3 regions of the Paenibacillus sp. sgz302115 genome follow, and region 2 is predicted to be linked to each of the others. Evidence: riboswitches for the same ligand, from Rfam matches in the RefSeq annotation. Region 2 holds a riboswitch; each other region holds the start of a gene.

Region 1 (6,952 bases), on a different contig from region 2:
AGCTTTTTCCTCCCGAAGAGTTGCCTTTGATCTTGAGAATCCCCATGGAACATGTGGTATACTGTGTGAAGACAGTCGAGACCAGAAATGGAAACGAAGGGGCGTAAATAGGAGCCTGGGCAGGCCGTTTGCCGCTGCTCTCCTATTTTTCGTGAGAATTAGGAAGCTTATAAAGGGAGGTGCCTTGCTTCCATGATAGAGAGAACTTCAGAGAATGATGCGGGGAACGGAAATGTTATTCCCGTCACTCTGGATGCCAATTTTTTCTTTGAGAGAGCTGTACGGTCATTGGACCGCTTTCAATATGATAAGGCATTAAAGAATTTCCGCAAAGCTGTTGAATATGAGCCGGAGAACCCGGTGAATCATTGCAATATGGCGGGTATATTATCTGAGATGGGGAATTATGAGGCGTCCAACGACATTTTGACCCATGTGCTGGAAAAGATTGATCCTGCAATGACAGAATGCCATTTCTATATGGCTAATAACTTTGCTAATATGGAAAACTTTGAAGAGGCGGAACGCAGTCTTATGACGTATCTGGAGGAGGATGCCCGCGGGGAGTTTCTGGCTGAGTCCGAAGAGCTGATGGAGCTGCTGCAGTATGAGCTGAACCGTCCTGCGCCGCTTGTCCGTATCCGCAGCCGGGAAGGCTTAGTGGAGCACGACCGGGCCCGGAGCCTCCTGGAAGAAGGAAAGTTTCCGCAAGCGGTTAAGCTGCTTGAAGAAATTGTCGAGAACACCCCGGATTTTCTGGCGGCGCGTAACAATCTGGCTCTTGCCTATTTTTATATGGGCAGGTTTATGAAAGCCAAGGAATGCCTGGCCGAGGTGCTGGAGCAGGATCCGGGCAATCTGCATGCGCTCTGCAATATGGCAATTTTTCTGCAGTATGCAGGTGACAAGGACCAGCTCGCCGCTCTGCTGCGCATGCTTGAAGCCACAGTGCCTTTTCATCAGGAGCATGTGTTTAAAATGGCTACGACGATGGGGATTCTGGGTAAGCATAGAACAGCCTACGGTCATTTCCGCCGCCTGCTGAAGGACGAGGAGGTCGGTGGAGATGCCGGCCTGTATCATTACTGTGCGGCGGCGGCTAGCAACAGCGGCCTGTACAGTGAAGCTGTACGCTGCTGGCGTCAGGCTGCCAAGCTGGACCCGGAATCGGCTGTGCCGAAATTTTTCCTGTCACAGCTGCAGCTGGCACAGGCTGAAGGCCGGCCTATGGCTCCTGTCAGCTACAATTATCAGTTGCCTTTTCAGGAGCAGCTTAAGCAGTGGAAGGACAACACAGATAAATTCACCGAGGAAGTACGGAATAATCCGCTGCTGCGGGCTTCGTTCTTCTGGGCGCTGCGCTACGGCGACGCGAACACGAAGCTTCAAGTAACGGAGGCGCTCCGCTGGATCGAGGACGAAGAAATCTCCGGCGCTCTGCAGGGCGGGCTTGGGCAAGAGCCGCTGCAGGAGGACGCTCTCATAAACCTGCAGCGGCTGATTGGCGGCAGCCCGGACGAGAACCCGGCATCCAAGGGGGTACAGCACACTGCTGCACCAAGCCATAAAGGCCCCCCAGAGTGGAAAGAGGACTGGCAGCAGATTATTGATCATACAGTAGCCATGATGGACCGGAGATATGATGCCGTTCAGAAGAAGGCTGCCGAGCTCCTTTGGCGCCAGTTCATAGGCAGCTTGTACCCGGATGTACCTTTGTTCCGGCATGACGGAGGCTGGTGCGCGGCATTGGAGTATCTGATTGCGAAGCTGCACGGCCGTCCTGTCACCTACCGTGAAGCCGCCCAGCGTTACGGGGTTTCCGTCTCTATGGTAAGCCGCTATGCGCGGCGGATCCAAAGCGAATGCGGCATCGGGGATGATGGACCGGAGGCGGGTATTTTACCCCCTTTTACCGAAAATATCTGAGAATAGCTCCAGTTGCCCGCAGAGGGTCCACCCGCTTTGGTGGAGCCAGTAAGACCATTGCTTCTTAAATTAAATCCGCTTGTGAGGAGGCCACACTAATGTACAAAACAATTGTAATCGGAACAGGTCCTGCCGGTCTGACTGCCGCGATTTATCTGGCGCGTGCGAATCTTAACCCGCTGGTAATTGAGGGTTTGCAGCCGGGAGGACAGCTGACAACGACGACAGAGGTGGAGAACTTTCCGGGCTTTCCCGAAGGGATTATGGGTCCGGATCTGATGGACAATATGCGCAAGCAGGCGGAGCGCTTTGGTGCTGAATTTAAGAACGGCTGGGTGGAATCCGTCGATTTCTCGCAGCGTCCTTTCAAAATCACCGTGGATGGCCTGGGCGTACTGGAGGCGGAAACGGTTATTATTTCGACCGGTGCGTCGGCTAGATATCTAGGCATACCGGGGGAACAGGAGAACGTCGGACGCGGTGTCAGCACTTGTGCAACCTGTGACGGCTTCTTCTTCCGCGGCAAAAAGATTATCGTAGTCGGCGGCGGCGACTCTGCGATGGAGGAAGCCAGCTTCCTGACACGGTTCGCTTCCAGCGTAACGCTGGTCCACCGCCGTTCGGAGCTGCGCGCTTCGAAGATTATGCAGGACCGGGCGCGCGGGAACAGCAAGGTTGCCTGGGCGCTGAACCGGACCCCGCTTGAAATAACCCTCGGCGATTCCGGTGTTAAAGGACTGACGGTCCGCAACAACGAGACAGGTCTTGAGGAGCTTGTGGAAGCGGACGGCGTATTCGTCGCTATCGGACATACGCCGAATACGGCTTTCCTGGGCGGTCAGATTACAACGGACGAGAATGGATATATCGTGGTGAATCCGGGGACAACGGAAACCAATATTCCGGGCGTGTTTGCTTGCGGCGACGTGCAGGATACCCGTTACCGCCAGGCGATCTCGGCAGCGGGAACCGGCTGTATGGCTGCGATGGATGCGGAGAAGTACCTGGAAGGCACGATGGTGCATGACTGGAGCGAAACACTGGATAAATAATAGCTGGGCAACGCCGAGGTTGACAAAAAACACCATGGCAAGTAGATTGAATGTAATCAGATAAGATACCCACTAGGGGAGCCTGAATGGGCTGAGACGGGAAAATTGAATTCCCGGACCCTTGAACCTGATCTGGATCATACCAGCGTAGGAAAGTGGAGCCGGACCTTTTATTGAGCGCAGTCTTTTTTGGCTGTTCATAGATAAAGCCGCTCCAGGTGGAGCGGCTTTTTTGCTGCATTTTCTTGTCTGCAACTTGGCTCCCAGAGCCTGGAGGAGGAGAAGAGATGTCAGAAACAGTGAAGAAGGAAGAAGTAAGTCTTTTGGGGTTCCCTGCAAGCCGTAAAGTCTATGTGGAGGGCTCGCGCCCGGATATTCAAGTCCCAATGCGTGAGATCAGCCTGAGCCGAACCGAGGGTGTGGCCGGTGATGAGGATAACGCACCGCTGCGTGTCTATGACACGAGTGGGATCTATACCGATGCTGCTGTAGAAACTGATGTCCGCAGAGGACTGCCGCCGCACCGTCTATGCTGGATTGCAGAGCGCGGGGATTCGGAGGAATACGCAGGGCGAATGAAGCAGGCCGGTGATGACGGAAATACGGCAGACTTTTTGGAGGCAGAAGGCTTTTCCGGTTTGCTGCGGCGTCCCTTAAGAGCGTCTAAAGGCAGAAATGTAACCCAACTGCATTATGCGCGGAAGGGCATCATTACACCGGAAATGGAGTTCATTGCAATCCGTGAGAACACAACGCCGGAATATGTAAGGGATGAGGTGGCTGCCGGGAGGGCAATCATCCCATCGAATATTAACCACCCGGAGAGTGAACCGATGATCATCGGCCGTAATTTTCTGGTGAAGATTAACGCGAACATCGGGAATTCCGCCGTTTCTTCTTCAATTGAGGAAGAGGTAGAGAAAATGAGATGGGCCACCCGCTGGGGTGCTGATACCATTATGGATCTCTCCACTGGCAAGCAGATTCATACTACCCGTGAATGGATCATCCGCAACTCTCCTGTGCCCATTGGCACTGTGCCGATTTATCAGGCGTTGGAAAAGGTGGGCGGCATAGCCGAGGATTTGACGTGGGAACTGTACCGGGACACACTTATCGAACAGGCGGAGCAGGGTGTGGATTATTTCACCATTCATGCCGGAGTGCTGTTGCGTTATATTCCGCTTACTGCCGGGCGAATGACAGGGATTGTTTCGCGCGGGGGCTCGATTATGGCAGCATGGTGTCTTGCTCATCAGCAGGAGAATTTCCTGTATACGCATTTTGAAGAGATATGCGGGATCATGAAGACATACGACGTGGCCTTTTCCCTGGGGGACGGTCTGCGCCCCGGTTCCATTGCCGATGCCAATGACGAAGCCCAGTTCGCTGAACTGGAGACGCTTGGTGAACTGACAGCCTTGGCCTCTAAGCATGATGTTCAGGTAATGGTAGAAGGTCCGGGCCATGTGCCGATGCATAAGATCAAGGAGAACATGGATAAGCAACTGGAGCTTTGCCAGGAGGCCCCCTTTTACACGCTCGGTCCGTTGACCACAGACATTGCCCCTGGCTATGATCATATTACCTCTGCAATCGGTGCCGCGATGATCGGCTGGTTCGGAACAGCCATGCTCTGCTACGTTACGCCCAAGGAGCACTTGGGACTGCCGAACAAGAATGATGTGCGCGAGGGTGTCATTACCTACAAAATCGCAGCACATGCTGCCGACCTGGCCAAAGGGCATCCAGGGGCGCAAGAACGGGACAACGCGCTGTCCAAGGCGCGGTTCGAGTTCCGCTGGCGTGACCAGTTCCATCTGTCGCTGGACCCGGAGCGGGCACTGGAATATCACGATGAGACTCTGCCTGCGGAAGGAGCTAAACTTGCGCATTTTTGCTCCATGTGCGGTCCTAAATTCTGCAGCATGCGGATTTCGCACGGTATTCGAAATTCCATGAAATAAAGTAAAGTTTCTAATATTGCAGAGGCTGTTTCCCATTCCGTAAAAGGCTGACGGAGGCAGCTTTTTTGTAAATATAAAAAAGTATAAGTTTCACCCTATACTTTATTCTTATATTTCTCGCTGAAACGGATGCCGTCCTTATATGGACGGCGTAGCCGTTTCTACTTGGGTGCAGCTCTTTTTTTAACTTAGTGATTACAATCACAATCTGCCTATATGCCCTGTGCTAAGCTGTTGTTGAGAAAGGTTATCAATTAGTGAGATGCAAAGCTGGAGGAGGAGGGCACATGAGCAAAAAGCTGAGCCTGGAGGAGTCCATATTCGAGTTGGTGAACCGGCATCCGGAGGTCGTAGACATTATGGTGGAGCTGGGTTTCCACGATATTACGAGGCCCGGAATGCTGCAGACGGCCGGCAGGTTCATGACCTTATCCAAAGGAGTCAAATTAAAGAGAATGGATCTTGAAACCGTCCGGCTGGCTTTTGAGCGCCACGGCTTTGAGTTCCTTGAATAGAGTGCAGTTATAAATCCAAAGTTAAAAGGAGAGAGAACAATGAGCGAACTGATTAACAATCGTGAAGCGAATATTCCTGAGCAGACACGCCGCCAGACCATGCTTAAGGAGATCATTAAGGAGCTGCATGCCGGGAAAAGTGTGGAGGAGGTCAAAGCGCGCTTCGCAGAGGCTGTTGGTGACGTCACAGTAGCGGAAATTTCCGCGATGGAGCATTCGCTGATGACGGAGGAGGGAATCCCCGTATCGGAGGTGCAGCGCCTGTGCTCTGTGCACACGGCTATTTTCAAGGGCTCCATCGAGGAAATTCATCGCTCTAACAAACCTGAAGAGCAGCCGGGCCATCCGGTGCATACCTTCAAGCTGGAGAACCGCGAGATCGAACGCCTGGTTAACTTCCGTCTGGAGCTGCATGCCGGTAAATTTCAGAAGAACGCCAGTGAAGAGATCATCTTCAAGCTGCTGGAGGATTTGAGCCTGCTGCTTGATCTTGACAAGCACTATAGCCGCAAGGAGAATTTGCTGTTTCCTTATCTTGAGAAATACGGTATTTACGGTCCGACGAAGGTTATGTGGGGCGTGGATGACGGCATCCGGAACATGATCAAAGAAGCCAAGGCGGCGCTCAGCCCGTACAACGGTCAACCTGAGGAGATCAGCGCAATACTGGCGAATATTATTCAGGAAGTCAATGAAATGATCTTTAAGGAAGAAAATATTCTGCTGCCGATGGCCCTTGAGAAGCTGACGGAAGACGAATGGGTTAAAATCGCCCGTGAGAGCGATGAAATCGGCTTTTGCCTGGCTGCGCCGGAGCAGGAATGGATTCCCGAGCGTGCGGCCGAGCCGGAAGGAGCTGCAGAACAGAAGGTAGAGGCGGGAGCTTCCCCGCAGGGCTTTATCCGCTTCGAGACAGGTATTTTGTCGCTGCATCAGCTGGAAACGGTGCTGAACCATCTGCCGGTAGACCTGACATTTATTGATGAAAATGATGTAGTCCGTTACTTCTCACACGGGAAAGAACGGATCTTCGCCCGCACCAAAGCCGTAATTGGACGCACAGTGCAGAACTGCCATCCGCCGCAGAGCGTGCATGTGGTAGAAAAGCTGCTGGAGGATTTCAAGGCAGGCCGCAAGGATGCCGAGGATTTCTGGATTAATATAAAGGATAAATTTATCTACATTCGTTATTTTGCAGTCCGCGATGAGGAAGGGCGCTATATGGGGACGCTCGAATTCACTCAGAATATTGCACCGATCCGCGCGCTGGAGGGTCAAAAACGGATTTTATCAGAGTAACAGCAAGAATCATAAGCTTTGCCGCACCCGGCCTCCTTGCCTGAAACGCGAGGGGGCTTTTTTGGTGAATCCAAGAAGTTCCTGCTATTGTCAAAAATGCTCCGGTATTCATATAGCCGGGTGTATCGCCTTTCCTTGACCGCAGAGAAGCCTTCTATTATAGTGGGTACGTAGGAATAACTATTTTAGCATA
Region 2 (6,952 bases):
CGTCCACTACAATGGCATCGAAATTGCTCCGGATATTGATCCTTCGAAGCCGATCACCAAGGAATTGTTCACCAATCTGCTGATTCAAGGGATCGAGAAGGTTGGCAATCTGCCGATGATCAAGCTTGTTCCTGTTGAGATCAAGGATGCGGATGCACTTGAACCCTCCTACCAGGGAAGCGTTCAGCGCTCACTGAAGTACAAGATCAACACTCTGGATGCGAGCGGCAAATTTAATCCAAAAAGCGAAATCACCCGCGCCGAAGCGGCTGTTATGGTGTACAACGCTTTGGAATATCTGAAAACCAGCACAGCGCCGCAAAGCTAATATCTAGACAAAAGCTCCAATATCAAAACGGCAGTCCGGGCCGGGATTCCCCGCCTGAACTGCCGTTTTTATTCTTCCTCACCGCTTAACCGGTTCAAAAACTGCAAGGCACGCAGATTCCTTGGATGCTTCAGCACCTGCTGTGGCGTGCCCTGCTCCAAAATGACACCTTTATCCATCATAATGATCTGGTCCGCCACATCTGCGGCAAATTTCATTTCATGGGTGACGATAACCATCGTCATGCCTTCGGCGGCAAGCTGCCTGATCACCTTCAGTACTTCGCCTACCAGTTCGGGATCAAGCGCTGAGGTTGGCTCATCAAAGAGCAGCACCTCCGGCTCCACCGCCATCGCCCGGGCAATGGCCACCCGCTGTTGCTGGCCTCCCGACAATTGATGCGGATAGGCGTTCCCCTTGTCTGCCAGGCCAACCTTGGTCAGCAGCTCCATTCCCCGCTTACGCGCCTCCGCCTTGGAGCGCTTCTGAACCGTAACCTGACCCTCCATCACATTGCCAAGTGCGGTCATATGCGGGAACAGGTTGTACGATTGAAAGACCATACCTGTCCTCTGACGAAGCGCCAGTACCGAACGCTGCGGGATTTTACTAGTAGGTGCAAATTCAAGCTGCAAATCATCCAGCTTCAGGCTTCCCCGGTCAGGCCGCTCCAGCAGGTTGAAGCAGCGCAGCAGTGTTGTTTTGCCGGAGCCAGAAGGACCGATGATCACCAGCACCTTGCCGTCCTCCACGGTGAGATTCACACCCTTCAATACATGCAACGAACCGAAAAATTTATGCACATCACTGATTTCTATCACGGGATATTCCTCCTTATCTTGCCGAGTAGCGGTCAAGCCGTTTCTCCAGGTAGCTTTGCAGCACCGACAGTACGGAACAGAACAGCAGATAGAACAACGCAGCCTCGGTGTATAGGAGCATCGGCTCATAAGTGGTCGCTGTTATTTGCTGTGCGGTTTTGAAAATTTCCACGTAAGTAATCGTGGCGGCAAGCGAGGTATCCTTGACCAGACTGATAAAGGAATTGGATAAAGGCGGAACCGAAACACGCGCTGCCTGCGGCAGAATGATCCGCCGAAGCGCTTGCCTGCGGGTCATTCCGACTGAAAATGCCGCTTCCCACTGACCTTCAGGAATGGATAGCACCGCAGCCCGCACAATCTCGGAGGAATAAGCACCTACACTGAGTGTGAAGCCAATCGTAGCGGCAGTAAACGGATCGAGGATGATCCCCATAGCCGGCAATCCATAGAAAATGATGAATAGCTGAACCAGCAGCGGTGTTCCGCGGATGATCCAAACATAGAATCGCGCAATCAGCTTCGGTAGCGTCCACGGCGAAAGCCGGATGAGTGCGGTACACACGGCAAGCAGCAATCCCAGTATGAAGGAGACCACAGCCAGCGGAATGGTAAAAGCCACCCCGGCTTTCAGCAGGGGCAACAAGGAATCAAGGAAAATTTGTATTTTGCGGTCATCCACGGATCAGACCTCCTTCTCAGGGGTTCAGGAACCAACACTCCGAACACACCGGTTATTATTTGGATACATCAGCACCGAAATATTTCTCGGAAATTTTCAGGTACGTTCCATCACTTTTCATGGCTGACAGCGCTTCGTTCACCGCCTTCACCAGCTCCTCATTGCCTTTCAGGAAGGTAGCCGCACTATGTGAGCCTGCAGCGATTTCATCGACAACTTTAATTTTCACATCCGGTCTCTGCTTTTTCAGATCCAGATAGGACAGACCATCGTTCACAGTTGCATCAATCCGGCCCGAGGTCAGCAGGTCAATAGCTTGGTTGAAGCCCTCAATGGCGACAATCTCAGCACCGTTCTCACGGGCGATAGCGGATAGATTGCTGGTTAGTGACTGGCCGGCTTTTTTGCCTTTCAGGTCTGCAAAGGTTTTGATGTCTTCATTCTTGTCACTTACGATCAGCACTGCCTTGGAGACAATGTATGGATCGGAAAAAGCATATTTCACCTTGCGTTCATCCGTAATCGACACTTCATTAAAGATCACATCAAACCGTTTGGCATCCATGCCGGCAAAAAGTCCATCCCACTGCGTCTCAAAAAACTCCGGCTGAACCCCTATCCGTTTGGCTACCTCCTCGGCGATTTCCACGTCAAATCCCGTCAGCTTGCCGGTGGCATCATGGAAGGTGAAGGGTGCATACGTGCCTTCGGTTCCGATGCGCAGCTTGCCGCTCGCTTTTATGGCCTCCAGGCTGTTCTGCGCTGCCGGGGCAGCTGTTGCTACACCTTCGCTTGGAGATGCAGACTGCACCGCCGCATTGTTGCCGCTATTTTTGCCGCAGGCCGCCGCCAGTATCACCGAAAGCAGCAGCAGGATGGTCAGGCTTATTTTTTTCATGATCTATGTCCCCTCTCATCTGAAAAATCTTCGGGATTAGCATCCCCAAAAACAACCCGCTCACTCTGCTCCTCCGTTGACATCAAGCCTGAATATGATATATTAATTAGCAATTGTGAATTCAATATCGACCTGTTATTTCACTAGGGGAGTCTGCCGACTGAGACGAAGCCTTAAGCTTCGGACCCTTGGAACCTGATCTGGATCATACCAGCGGAGGGAAGTGGAACAGAATTGCTCAGCGGTACCGCTTCATGCTGTCTGCCTGAACCTTTCAGACCCATTTGTCTCCTCCAGAGACGGATGGGTCTTTATTGTGTCCATTAAGTATCGCTACATACAAAGGAGGCTTGCTTACATACGAATATGATCTCTATTACTAACCTGTCCTATTCTTTTGATGCATCATTCGGAGCACCGGTATTCTCCGGGCTATCCATGAACGTCAACCAGGGCGAATTCATCTCCATTGTCGGGGCCAGCGGCTGCGGCAAAAGCACGCTCTTCAAGATTATTGCCGGACTTCTGCCCCACTCCGGCGGTGAGATCAGAATTCACGGGCACCCCTCTCAAGATCCTTCCTCACGCTTAGGACAGGTTGCCTATATGCCGCAGCAGGACCTGCTGCTGCCCTGGCGGACTGTGCTGGACAACTGCCTGCTGCCTTGGGAGCTGAAGCAGATTGGCAGCAAGGCCGAGGCCGCTGTGCAGATCCGCGAAATGCTGTCCCTCTTCGGCCTGGCGGGAACGGAGACAGCCTATCCCGCAGAACTGTCCGGCGGGATGCGGCAAAGGGTTGCCCTGCTGCGCACTCTTGCCGCCGGGAATGAGCTGATGCTGCTGGATGAGCCGTTCGGGGCGCTGGATGCGATTACGAAACGCGAGCTGCACCGCTGGCTGCTCTCGCTGTGGAGCGGTCTTGAGAAGACGGTGCTGTTCATCACCCATGATCTGGAGGAGGCCTTGCTGCTCAGCGACCGGATCTATCTGATGTCCGGCGGCGCAGACGGCGGCTTGCAGGAGCTGTCTGTAGAGCTGCCGCGCCCACGACATTACAAAATGAACTATGAACCGCAGTTTGTCGCCCTGCGGGAGGATTTGGAGCGGAGGCTATATGAGAGCCGCATTTTGTAGAAAAGCACTTAGGAATTACGGGCCTTTTGCTATGCTGGCAGTGCTTACTCTTATCGTCTGGGAGATCGTATCGCGCCTGGGGCTGATCCCCTCGTTCATCCTCCCTGCTCCTTCCGCAATCTTCATGGCGCTTGTCCGGCAAAGAGGGCTGCTGTTCGGAGTGCATTTGCCCGCGACACTGGAGGAGGTACTGCTTGGGTTTGGCCTGTCAGTGTTCTGTGGCTTGCTGCTTGGGACCGGAATGCACATGTTCACTCCGCTGGAAAAGGCGCTGTATCCCCTGCTCGTTATCAGCCAGACGGTTCCGCTGATTGCACTGTCGCCCATTTTTATTATGTGGTTCGGCTATACGCTGTGGAGCAAGGTTGCGGTGGTGTTCCTGACGGCCTTTTTCCCGGTGGTGGTGGGGACCTATGACGGTCTGCATAAAAGCGGGGCGATATACCGGGAGCTGCTGCTGACCCTTGGCGCGAACCGCTGGCAGATCCTGCGGAAGACGCAGATTCCGCCGGCGCTGCCTTCTTTTTTCTCTGGACTCAAGCTCTCCATTGTCTACTGTGTGATAGGGGCAACCATCGGCGAATGGCTGGGCGGCAGCAAGGGACTCGGTTATTTCAGCCGCCGGATGGCCGGAAATCTGCAAAGCGCAGAAATGTTCGCCGCCGTTGTCCTGCTGTCCGCGCTTGGTGTCGCTTTGTTTCTAAGCATAACCTTGCTTGAAAGGATCATTTTGAAGAAAAGAGGTATTTATCGGTGAAAATCATCCGCTACGTAAATTCTGTAAGGAAAAGGAAGCTGTCCATAGCTCCCCTCTTATTGCTGCTGTGTCTTGGAGTTGCTGCCAGCGGCTGTGGACCATCCAACAATGCTGCCCCTTCCAGTTCTGCTCCGGCCAAAGAAGGCGCGCCGCGCCACAAGCTCACCATAATGCTTGACTGGTATCCGAACGCTGTCCACTCCTTCCTCTACGCCGCACAGCAAAATGGCTATTTCGCCGAAGAAGGTCTGGACGTGGATATCCAGATGCCTGCTGACAGCAATGACGCTCTGAAGCTGGTGGCCGGAGGGAAAGTTGATCTGGCACTGAGCTACCAGCCGCAGGTGCTGATGGCCCGGGGAGAGCAGATTCCGGTCAAATCTGTTGCAGCCATCGTAAGGCATCCGCTGAATCACCTTATGGTTCCGGCTGACAGCGGCATCAAGAGTCCCAAAGATCTGGCGGGCAAAGCTGCCGGTTATTCCTCCGTCCCGCTCTATGAAGCGATGCTGAAAACTATGGTCAAGACCGATGGAGGCAATCCTGGCGCCGTCAATCTGATTGACGTGGGCTTTGACCTGATTCCCGCCATTTCCACCGGACGGGTGGACGGGATTATCGGCGGTTTCATTAACCATGAGCAGCTCATCCTGGAGAAGGAAGGCCATCCCGTAACCTCACTTGATCCGACGGATTACGGCGTACCCGACTATTATGAGCTGGTTCTTGTCGCCAGCGAGCAGGCTCTGCAGAACTCAAAGGCCGAGATCCAGAAGTTCATTAATGCGGTACGCAAGGGACAGAAGTTTGTGGAGGAGCAGCCGCAGCAGGCGCTGGACCTCCTGATCGCGCATGAGGATGCCACAGCTCCGCTCGACAAGGACATTGAAACTAAAAGTCTGCAAATTCTGCTGCCGCTGATGGATGCGGGCGATCAGCCGTTTGGCTATCAGGACCCTGCGTCCTGGGACAAGGTGCAGAAGTGGCTAAGTGACAACGGGCTGCTGAGCGGAGAGGTTAACAGCCAGGAGGCTTTTATTAATTTGTAGGGTATAGTGCTAAACCAAATTTTAGGAGTGATAAATAATGTCATTTTTATCCAAAGTACGGGAAAGCAATCCGCTGGTGCATAACATTACGAATATCGTGGTCGCGAACTTCAGCGCGAACGGGCTATTGGCCTTGGGCGCTTCGCCTTTTATGGCCGATGCACATGAAGAAGTAGCAGACATAGCGGCTATGTCGGGGGCTGTTGTGCTCAACATCGGTACACTGAACGACTATGCCATCAGTTCTATGCTCCTGGCCGGACAAGCCGCTAACCGCCATCAGGTGCCGGTGGTACTTGATCCGGTGGGTGCCGGAGCCACAGCTTACCGTACAGAGGTTACGCAAAGGCTGGTGAACGGTATGCAGATTACCGCGCTGCGCGGCAACGTTGCCGAGGTGGCCCATGTGGTCGGGGAAAGCTGGAGCATTAAAGGCGTGGATGCCGGAGCTGGAGACGGCGATGTGGTGGCACTCGCGGTAAAAGCTGCCCGGAAGCTGAATTGTGTCGTGATCATCACCGGCAAAGAGGATGTCATCACGGATGGCAGCAGCACCTATATAGTCAGCAACGGCCATCCCATTCTGACCAAGGTTACCGGTACAGGCTGCCTGCTCAGTGCGGTTGTGGGCGCTTTTCTGGCGGCCAGCGGCGGAGCCTTGCTGGAGGCGGCGGCGGAAGCTCTCTCCTTCTACGGCGTTGCGGCTGAGATTGCCGCCGAGCGGACGAACGGGCAGGGTCCGGGCAGCTTCCAGCCCGAATTCTTAAATCAACTGGCGCTTGTTACTCCGGAAGTATACTCCGAACGCTCCCGTGTGCAGCGGCTTGAACAATAACGGCAGGCTATCAAAGGAGAATTTATGATGTCAAAAGTATTCAAGGCATTAACTGTCGCCGGTTCCGACAGCGGCGGCGGTGCTGGCATTCAAGCCGATCTCAAAACCTTTCAGGAGCTTGGAGTATACGGCATGTCCGCACTTACGGCGGTAACAGCGCAGAACACGCTAGGTGTACAAGGCGTGTACCCTCTTGAAGTGGAGGCTGTTGCTGCACAGCTTGATTCGGTTGGAAGCGATCTGGCGCCGGATGCGGTCAAAACCGGAATGCTGTTTAGCACCAGGTTAATTCGCGTGGTGGCCGACAAGGTCCGTCAATACGGCTGGACCAGGCTTGTTGTCGATCCGGTGATGATTGCCAAGGGCGGCTCCCCCCTGCTCCAGCAGGAAGCCGTACATGCGCTGATTACCACGCTGCTGCCGCTAGCCTTAGTCATCACGCCGAATA
Region 3 (6,952 bases), on a different contig from region 2:
CTGCGAATGAAGCGGGAACACTGCCCTCAATTTTCGTGAGTGGACGCACCATAGGAATATCTCCTTGACCGCAACCAGGTTTGTCAGAGGGTTCAACCCTGGTTCAACCAGGGTTCAGCATGCGTTCAGCCGAGCTGAAAAAGTTAGGTGGAATTAGTAGAACTAATTCACAGCTTTCTGCTCCACAGCAGGGTTTAGTGGGATTTCCTCCAAATATTTCGGCTAAAATCAGGGACTGAAGGCACATACAGCTGGATTAGGTTTCCTTTTTCCCACTTGCGGTATGAGGAAACTAGGAGCGCCCGTTTTAGGTTTACTTTTTCCACTTAAGCCTCCTTTATAATTACCAAGATCTAGTAAAAATCCCAATCCTTGAATACCGGCTGCAGACCATTTGCCTCCAGCATATCCACAATTGCAGGCACACTCCGTTCATCCGAGATTTCGAACTGCGGAGTACCGCCTTCCTGGGTATGGCCTCCTACCTCTGTAGAGACTCCCGCCGACATTTTGGTGATTCCCAAATGAATCAGATGATCACGCAAGGCAGCCGGCTCCCGGGTGGATAAGGTAAGGCCGGCACGCGGCAGAAACAGGCGGTAAGCCAGAATAATTTGCACCAGCGCACGGTCGGTTACATCACTGTCCGGGTTGAACTCGCCCAAATACGGGCGGAACCGCGGAGCGGAGAGGCCGATTTCGCATTCGGGATATTTGTTCTGCAAATAACGTGCATGCATCGCGGTCATAAAGGCTTCCTGCCGCCAGTCATACATCCCGAGGAGAGCACCGATGTTCACCGAGCGGAACCCGGCCTGGCAGCCCCGTTCAGGCGCATCCAGACGGTTGCGGTAGACCCGCTTGGGACCCTTGACATGCAGCTTGCGGTACGTCTCCTGATGATAGACCTCCTGATACAGCGTCAAGCCGTCCACTCCAGCCTCCCTAAGCTCCTTATATTCCTCCGTGGACAGCGGGTTCACCTCGATGCTGATGGAAGAGAAATATTTGCGGAGGATTTCCACGCATTCCTTCACGTAGGAGGCCGGACTTTCCCTGCGGGATTCCCCAGTAAGCAGCAGGATGTGCCGGAGACCTGTGGCGGAAATCGCCCGTCCCTCTTGCCCCACCTGCTCCGACGTCAATCTTTTTCGCGGAAAATCATATATGGAGCTAAAGCTGCAATAAGTGCAGTGATTCACGCAGAAGTCGGCGAGATACATCGGTGTGAACATCTGCATGACATGTCCAAAATGCGAACGGGTCAGCTGCTGCGCACGCTGGGCCATCTCCTCCAGACAAGTCTCCGCAGCCGGGGACAGCAGGGCTTGAAGATCCCGCTCTTCCAGATGCTCCTTGCGGATTGCCCGCCTCACATCCTCCACCTGATATGCTTTCCATAAAGCTTCGTAAGGAAGCTGCTCCAGACGGGTCAGTGTCTCATAAAAGCTCATGTTCCTCCCCCATTTCCGTAAGGCACTGCAGAAAACCCGTCAAGGGCGAAGATGCTACGGCAGTCTCTTCCACCGGCCCTAGTCCGGCCAAGTAGGCTTTGCGGCCTGCGGTTACCGCATCGCGGAACGCTTCGGCCATCAGCAGCGGATCACGGGCCGTAGCGATAGCCGTGTTAAGCAGCACAGCCGCTGCGCCAAGCTCCATCGCCTCTGCTGCTTCGGACGGCTTGCCGATTCCCGCGTCCACAATAATGGGAAGCTCCACCTCGGCAATCAGAATCCGCAGCAGCTCCTTCGTCTTCAAGCCACGGTTCGAGCCTATCGGGGAGCCAAGCGGCATGATGGCGGCGGCTCCCGCCTTCTTCATCTGAATGGCTGCTGACAGATCCGGGCTCATATACGGAAGCACTACGAAGCCGTCAGCGGCCAGAATTTCCGTAGCCCGAATCGTCTCCAGGTTATCCGGCAGCAGATACTTCTGATCGTTAATGATCTCAATCTTGACCCAATTGCCAAGGCCGGCCGCTCTAGCCAGTCTCGCAATGCGCACCGCCTCTTCAGCAGTTCTAGCCCCTGAGGTATTGGGCAGCAGCGTCATATGGGCAGGAATATGGCTGACAATATTGTCTTTGCTCTCCGGATCAACCCGGCGCAGAGCAACCGTAATCACCTGTGAGCCTGAACGTGCGATGACCTCGGGAATCAGAGTGTTCCGGCTATATTTTCCTGTACCTATGAATAAACGGCTGGATAAAGAAATGCCGCCAATAATCAATGGATCTAACATGAACCCGCCTCCTGATAAATATTTTTGTTCACAATAGCTCAGCCCCCGCCTACAAAATGCACCAGCTCTATCCGGTCGCCTTCGCTGAGCAGCGTTTCTCCGTAATTGTCTTTGGGGACAATCTCACCGTTCAGCTCCACAATTACAAGCCTTCCGTTCCACTCAGGGAGGCATAGCAGGTCGGCCAATGTCCGGCAGTCTTCTGCATACACCCCGGCTTTCCCATTAATGATCAGCTTCACGCCTGTTCACCTCCTCCGCCAAAAGAATCAGCGATATTCACAGCCGCCGCGCTGGAATTATTCTGCACCGCCGCTCTGTAAGCCTTAGCGGCAGCCACAGGATCTGCGCTGCTGCAAATGCCGGACATCACCGCAATCCCTGCGGCGCCCTGCCGCACAATCCGGCCAGCGTTGCCCGGTTCAATCCCGCCGATGGCAATCAGGGGAATGCTGCTGCCCCGCACGGCTGCTCTCAGCAGATCAAGGCCACGCTCTTGCTGTCCCCGCTTGCAAGCTGTGGCAAACACATGCCCGAACAGGCAGTAATCCGCCCCCTGTTCTCCCGCTTCTGCGGCCTCCTCCGCAGAATGCACCGACCTCCCCAGCCGCAGGCCGGGAGCAGCGGCGCGGGCAGCAGCAGGCGGCAGGCTGTGCCAGGCAAGCTGGACACCGCCCGCGCCGGCCGCAAGGGCAACATCAAGACGGTCATTAATGATCAGCTTGGCCGCTGAGATTCCCGCCCTGATCAATTGCTCCGTCAGGTTCAGCAGCTCCCGGGCGGACAAATGCTTTTCCCGCAGATGGATATAATCCACAAGTGGATGCACAGCCGCAGCAAGTGCAATCAACCGCTCCGGCCCAAGCTTCCCGTCCGAAATCAAATGAATTTCAGCCAAGCGGTTCACCTTCATTCATTGTTGTTGCTGCAACACCAAACACAAAAAAACCGCCCCCAGCAATAGGAGGCAGTCGGAAATATATACAGGAATACGGGCTGAAGGATAAGCCCCGCTGCAGTCATTCGTTCACACTTTCCTACGCTGGTATAAACCAGATCAGGTTCAAAGGGTCCGAACGGTCAGGTTCGTCTCAGCCTTGCGGCACCCCTAGTGGCAAATTCATATTCAGTTGCTGACGTGCTTCATATTAACATAGTTTTCCTCGAAAAAGCTATAGAAATGATATGAGAAGTTACCAATGAGCATGCGCAGCAAAAAGAGCGGACCGCAGAGGTACGCTCTTACACCTGATTTATAGAGCATCAATGCTCCTGTTAGCCGTTTATAATCTCGCCGCCATTGACATGAATCACCTGTCCGCTTACATAGGATGAATCCTCAGAAGCGAGATAGACATAGGCGGGTGCCAGCTCCTCCGGTTGGCCGGGGCGTTTCATCGGCTGTGTGCCGCCGAACTCGCTGACCTTCTTGGCGTCAAAGGAAGACGGGATAAGCGGAGTCCAGACTGGACCCGGCGCGACAGCGTTGACACGAATGCCCTGTTCCGCCAGATTCATCGAGAGTGACCGGGTGAAGCTGAGAATTGCGCCTTTGGTGGACGAATAGTCCAGCAGCTGCGGGCTGCCCCTATAGGCCGTGATGGAGGTCGTGTTGATGATCGTGGAGCCTTTTTTCAGATGGGGCATTGCCGCCTTGGTCAAGTAGAACATAGAGAAAATATTCGTGCGGAAGGTACGTTCAAGCTGCTCGGAAGTGATATTCTCAATCTTGTCCTGCGGATGCTGCTCGGCGGCATTGTTGATCAGGATGTCCAGCTTGCCCAGTCCGTCCACCGTCTTTTTAATCAGATCCTGGCAGAAGGCTTCCACACCGATATCACCGGCTACCAAAATACATTTGCGGCCTTCCTGCTCCACCTGGCGTTTGGTCTCTTCGGCATCCGAATGCTCATTCAGATAAGAAACAACGACATCCGCGCCTTCCTTGGCAAAATGAACAGCCACCGCGCGCCCAATGCCGCTGTCACCCCCAGTAATAAGCGCCGCCTTGCCCAGCAGCTTGCCTGCCGCCTTATAGGCTGACGTCTCGAATTCCGGCAGTGGCTTCATCTGGCTCTCAATCCCGGGCTGTTGCTTCTGCTCCTGCGGGGGTAAGGTTTGTGTGGCTTGATTGTTTGGCATGATCCTTGTCTCCTTTCGCTGTGCAACTATGGAAGTAGCATCATCGTTTTAGGATGGCTTATGGGGCTTGGATTATGCGTCGGGTGTGCTGTAAAACTTGAAGACAAAGGCGGACGCTACCGCTCCTACAGTTCCAAACTTCCCCTCCGCCACTTCTGCCTTTTGGTAGTTCTTTAGTTCAGCTTATATAGCTGAATTATCTTTACCACATACAGTCGTTTTTCGTGAAGACACCAGATATAATTTAGAGAACATTGTGTTTGTCAGGCATGGAGATTTGGACGGAACAACGAGGTTAGGTTAAGGAGGCAGGCACATTTATGACCAGAAATTCAAGGAGCATCGTCGTTGCCGTCAAAGGAGTTATTGTGCATAAAGGCAAAATTCTGCTTGTACAGCGCGCTGCGGAGGATTCTGTAGGGGCAGGGAGTTGGGAATGCCCGGGAGGGAAAATTGAATTCGGAGAAGGCCTGGAGGCCGCGCTGGTGCGGGAGATCAGGGAGGAGACCGGGCTTACGGTAGCTGTAGGAGCACTTTTATATGCATCCTCCTTTCTGAGCGATCCGGGCAGGCAGCTAGTCATCATCACCTACCTGTGCCGGTCACAAGAAGATACAGTACTGCTCTCGGAAGAGCATGCGGCTTATAAATGGAGCACCAAGCTTGAGGCTCAGACCCTGCTGCCGCCCGGCATCCTGGAGGAATTTGAGAAAAGTAATGTGTTTGCGCTGGAGGAGCTGCTGTGAGCAACAACTATACTACAAGAAGAGGGGGTCCCATGAGCCATGAAGTGGCTGCCTGGAACCCCCTCGTTTTTAGCAGGATAGGCTTGAGTACTTATGAGGACGCTTTCCCGCTATCTTCCTGAAACGTCTGTCCCAGCCTAGAATAGAGAGCGAATTTACCGCTATTTTGATGTTCACTTCATGTTCACACTCGTTCCGGCATTGACACGAAAATAGCTCTTTCCTCCCCCTCCTGACGTCAACCACTGATTGCCCGGTTCAGCTTAAATAATATGTCTGTACACCATAAAAAACATCATCACAATCAGCACGACCATCAGCAGCAGGCTCATGGTGCGCAGCTTTGCAGTGTGGGCCGTAACATCACGGTTCTCGCGCATTCCGGCTGCGGCCAGGCGCAGCGGCTTGCCCATAATCCCGCCCAGGGCGAACATTGCGAGCAGCAGTACAACCACAACAACCATCCAGGCTACGGTATAATCCCCCTTCGAGATCATATAACCGCCAGTCAGCAATTGAACAACCAGCCCGTATTGAGCGAAGCGGTTAAAGCCGCCAATTGCGCTCAGTGTTCCCTCCTTGGCTGGAGCGGACAGCTTTGCCGTGCTGCTCAGAATAAACGGCAGAACCAGATAGAAACCAAGTGCCAGTGTCCCGATCATATGTAAGAAAAAGAAAATCCGATCCATACTATACTCTCCTCACTTTTCGCTGTGATATAAGTTACATTACTATTATACCCAACCAAATAGCAGATGAAAAGAAAAGCCCTCATTTCTTAATAGCAAATGAGGGCTTCTAGCCGGAATTTAGATTGTAACTACTGCAGTAATCGCACGTATTGAATCGGCAGACTTATCCAGGGCCGCTTTCTCTTCCGGCGTCAGCTCCAGCTCATAAATCTTCCCAATGCCATCCGCACCCAGCAGCGCCGGAACTCCCATGAACAGACTATCATAGCCGTATTCCCCTTCAAGCAGGGCGATCACAGGAATAATCCGTTTCTTGTCCTTCAGTATCGCTTCTGCCATCTGCACCAGCGAAGCCGCAGGCGCATAATAGGCGCTGCCGTTGCCGAGCAGGCTGACGATTTCACCGCCGCCGACACGCGTGCGCTGCACAATCTCGGCAATCCGCTGTGCAGGAATCAGCGTCTCAATCGGAATGCCGCTGACACTGGAGTAGCGGACCAGCGGAACCATGTCATCCCCGTGGCCGCCCAGCACAAAGCCGCGCACATCCTCCACAGACACGTTAAGCTCCTGCGCGATGAAGGTACAATAACGCGCGGTATCCAGCACGCCGGATTGGCCAATGACGCGGTTCTTAGGAAAGCCCAGCGTCTTGTAGGCCACATAAGTCATAGCATCCACCGGGTTGCTCAGAATGATGACAATGGATTCGGGAGCGACCCGCTTCACATTCTCACAGACTGATTTCACGATGGAAGCATTCGTATTCACGAGATCATCGCGGCTCATGCCCGGCTTGCGGGCAACGCCCGCCGTGACAATCACAACATCGGAATCTGCCGCATCCTCATAGCTTGAGGTTCCCGTAATCTGGCTGCTGAACCTCAGCACAGGACCGGCCTCCAGCATGTCCAGCGCCTTGCCTTTGGTCGGATTCTCAAGCTGGGGAATATCCAGCAGCACCACGTCGCCGAGCTCCTTCTGTGCAATCATAAGCGCCGTGGTAGCGCCGGTAGAACCGGCGCCCACGACAGTAATTTTATTGCGTTTGATGGCCACTCGTCATCCTCCTGAAAGATTGATCGGCTTACAGATGCTTGATGATTTCGTCAGCAAACGCCGAGCATTTCA

Evidence for each region. Region 2 has a riboswitch for thiamine pyrophosphate ahead of AC0LWN_RS00600 (ABC transporter ATP-binding protein). Riboswitches for the same ligand answer to the same signal wherever they lie in the genome.
Region 1: another riboswitch for thiamine pyrophosphate. It lies ahead of thiC (phosphomethylpyrimidine synthase ThiC); the one in region 2 lies ahead of AC0LWN_RS00600 (ABC transporter ATP-binding protein).
Region 3: another riboswitch for thiamine pyrophosphate. It lies ahead of AC0LWN_RS17660 (thiamine phosphate synthase); the one in region 2 lies ahead of AC0LWN_RS00600 (ABC transporter ATP-binding protein).

The regions. Positions count from the first base shown of each region.
Region 1 is NZ_JBVYOK010000036.1:21,129-28,080, reverse strand. It holds gene AC0LWN_RS31365 (tetratricopeptide repeat protein) at 193-1,926, shown strand; gene trxB (thioredoxin-disulfide reductase) at 2,025-2,978, shown strand; TPP riboswitch at 3,043-3,149, shown strand; gene thiC (phosphomethylpyrimidine synthase ThiC) at 3,266-4,945, shown strand; gene AC0LWN_RS31350 (DUF1858 domain-containing protein) at 5,233-5,460, shown strand; gene AC0LWN_RS31345 (DUF438 domain-containing protein) at 5,500-6,759, shown strand.
Region 2 is NZ_JBVYOK010000001.1:131,617-138,568, reverse strand. It holds gene AC0LWN_RS00620 (S-layer homology domain-containing protein) at 1-328, shown strand, start outside; gene AC0LWN_RS00615 (amino acid ABC transporter ATP-binding protein) at 397-1,149, opposite strand; gene AC0LWN_RS00610 (amino acid ABC transporter permease) at 1,163-1,831, opposite strand; gene AC0LWN_RS00605 (amino acid ABC transporter substrate-binding protein) at 1,887-2,729, opposite strand; TPP riboswitch at 2,865-2,968, shown strand; gene AC0LWN_RS00600 (ABC transporter ATP-binding protein) at 3,096-3,863, shown strand; gene AC0LWN_RS00595 (ABC transporter permease) at 3,844-4,620, shown strand; gene AC0LWN_RS00590 (ABC transporter substrate-binding protein) at 4,617-5,669, shown strand; gene thiM (hydroxyethylthiazole kinase) at 5,707-6,504, shown strand; gene thiD (bifunctional hydroxymethylpyrimidine kinase/phosphomethylpyrimidine kinase) at 6,532-6,952, shown strand, end outside.
Region 3 is NZ_JBVYOK010000009.1:12,028-18,979, forward strand. It holds gene thiH (2-iminoacetate synthase ThiH) at 354-1,454, opposite strand; gene AC0LWN_RS17650 (thiazole synthase) at 1,441-2,241, opposite strand; gene thiS (sulfur carrier protein ThiS) at 2,280-2,483, opposite strand; gene AC0LWN_RS17660 (thiamine phosphate synthase) at 2,480-3,154, opposite strand; TPP riboswitch at 3,259-3,361, opposite strand; gene AC0LWN_RS17665 (SDR family oxidoreductase) at 3,517-4,383, opposite strand; gene AC0LWN_RS17670 (NUDIX hydrolase) at 4,704-5,129, shown strand; gene AC0LWN_RS17675 (hypothetical protein) at 5,393-5,818, opposite strand; gene mdh (malate dehydrogenase) at 5,939-6,880, opposite strand; gene icd (NADP-dependent isocitrate dehydrogenase) at 6,909-6,952, opposite strand, start outside.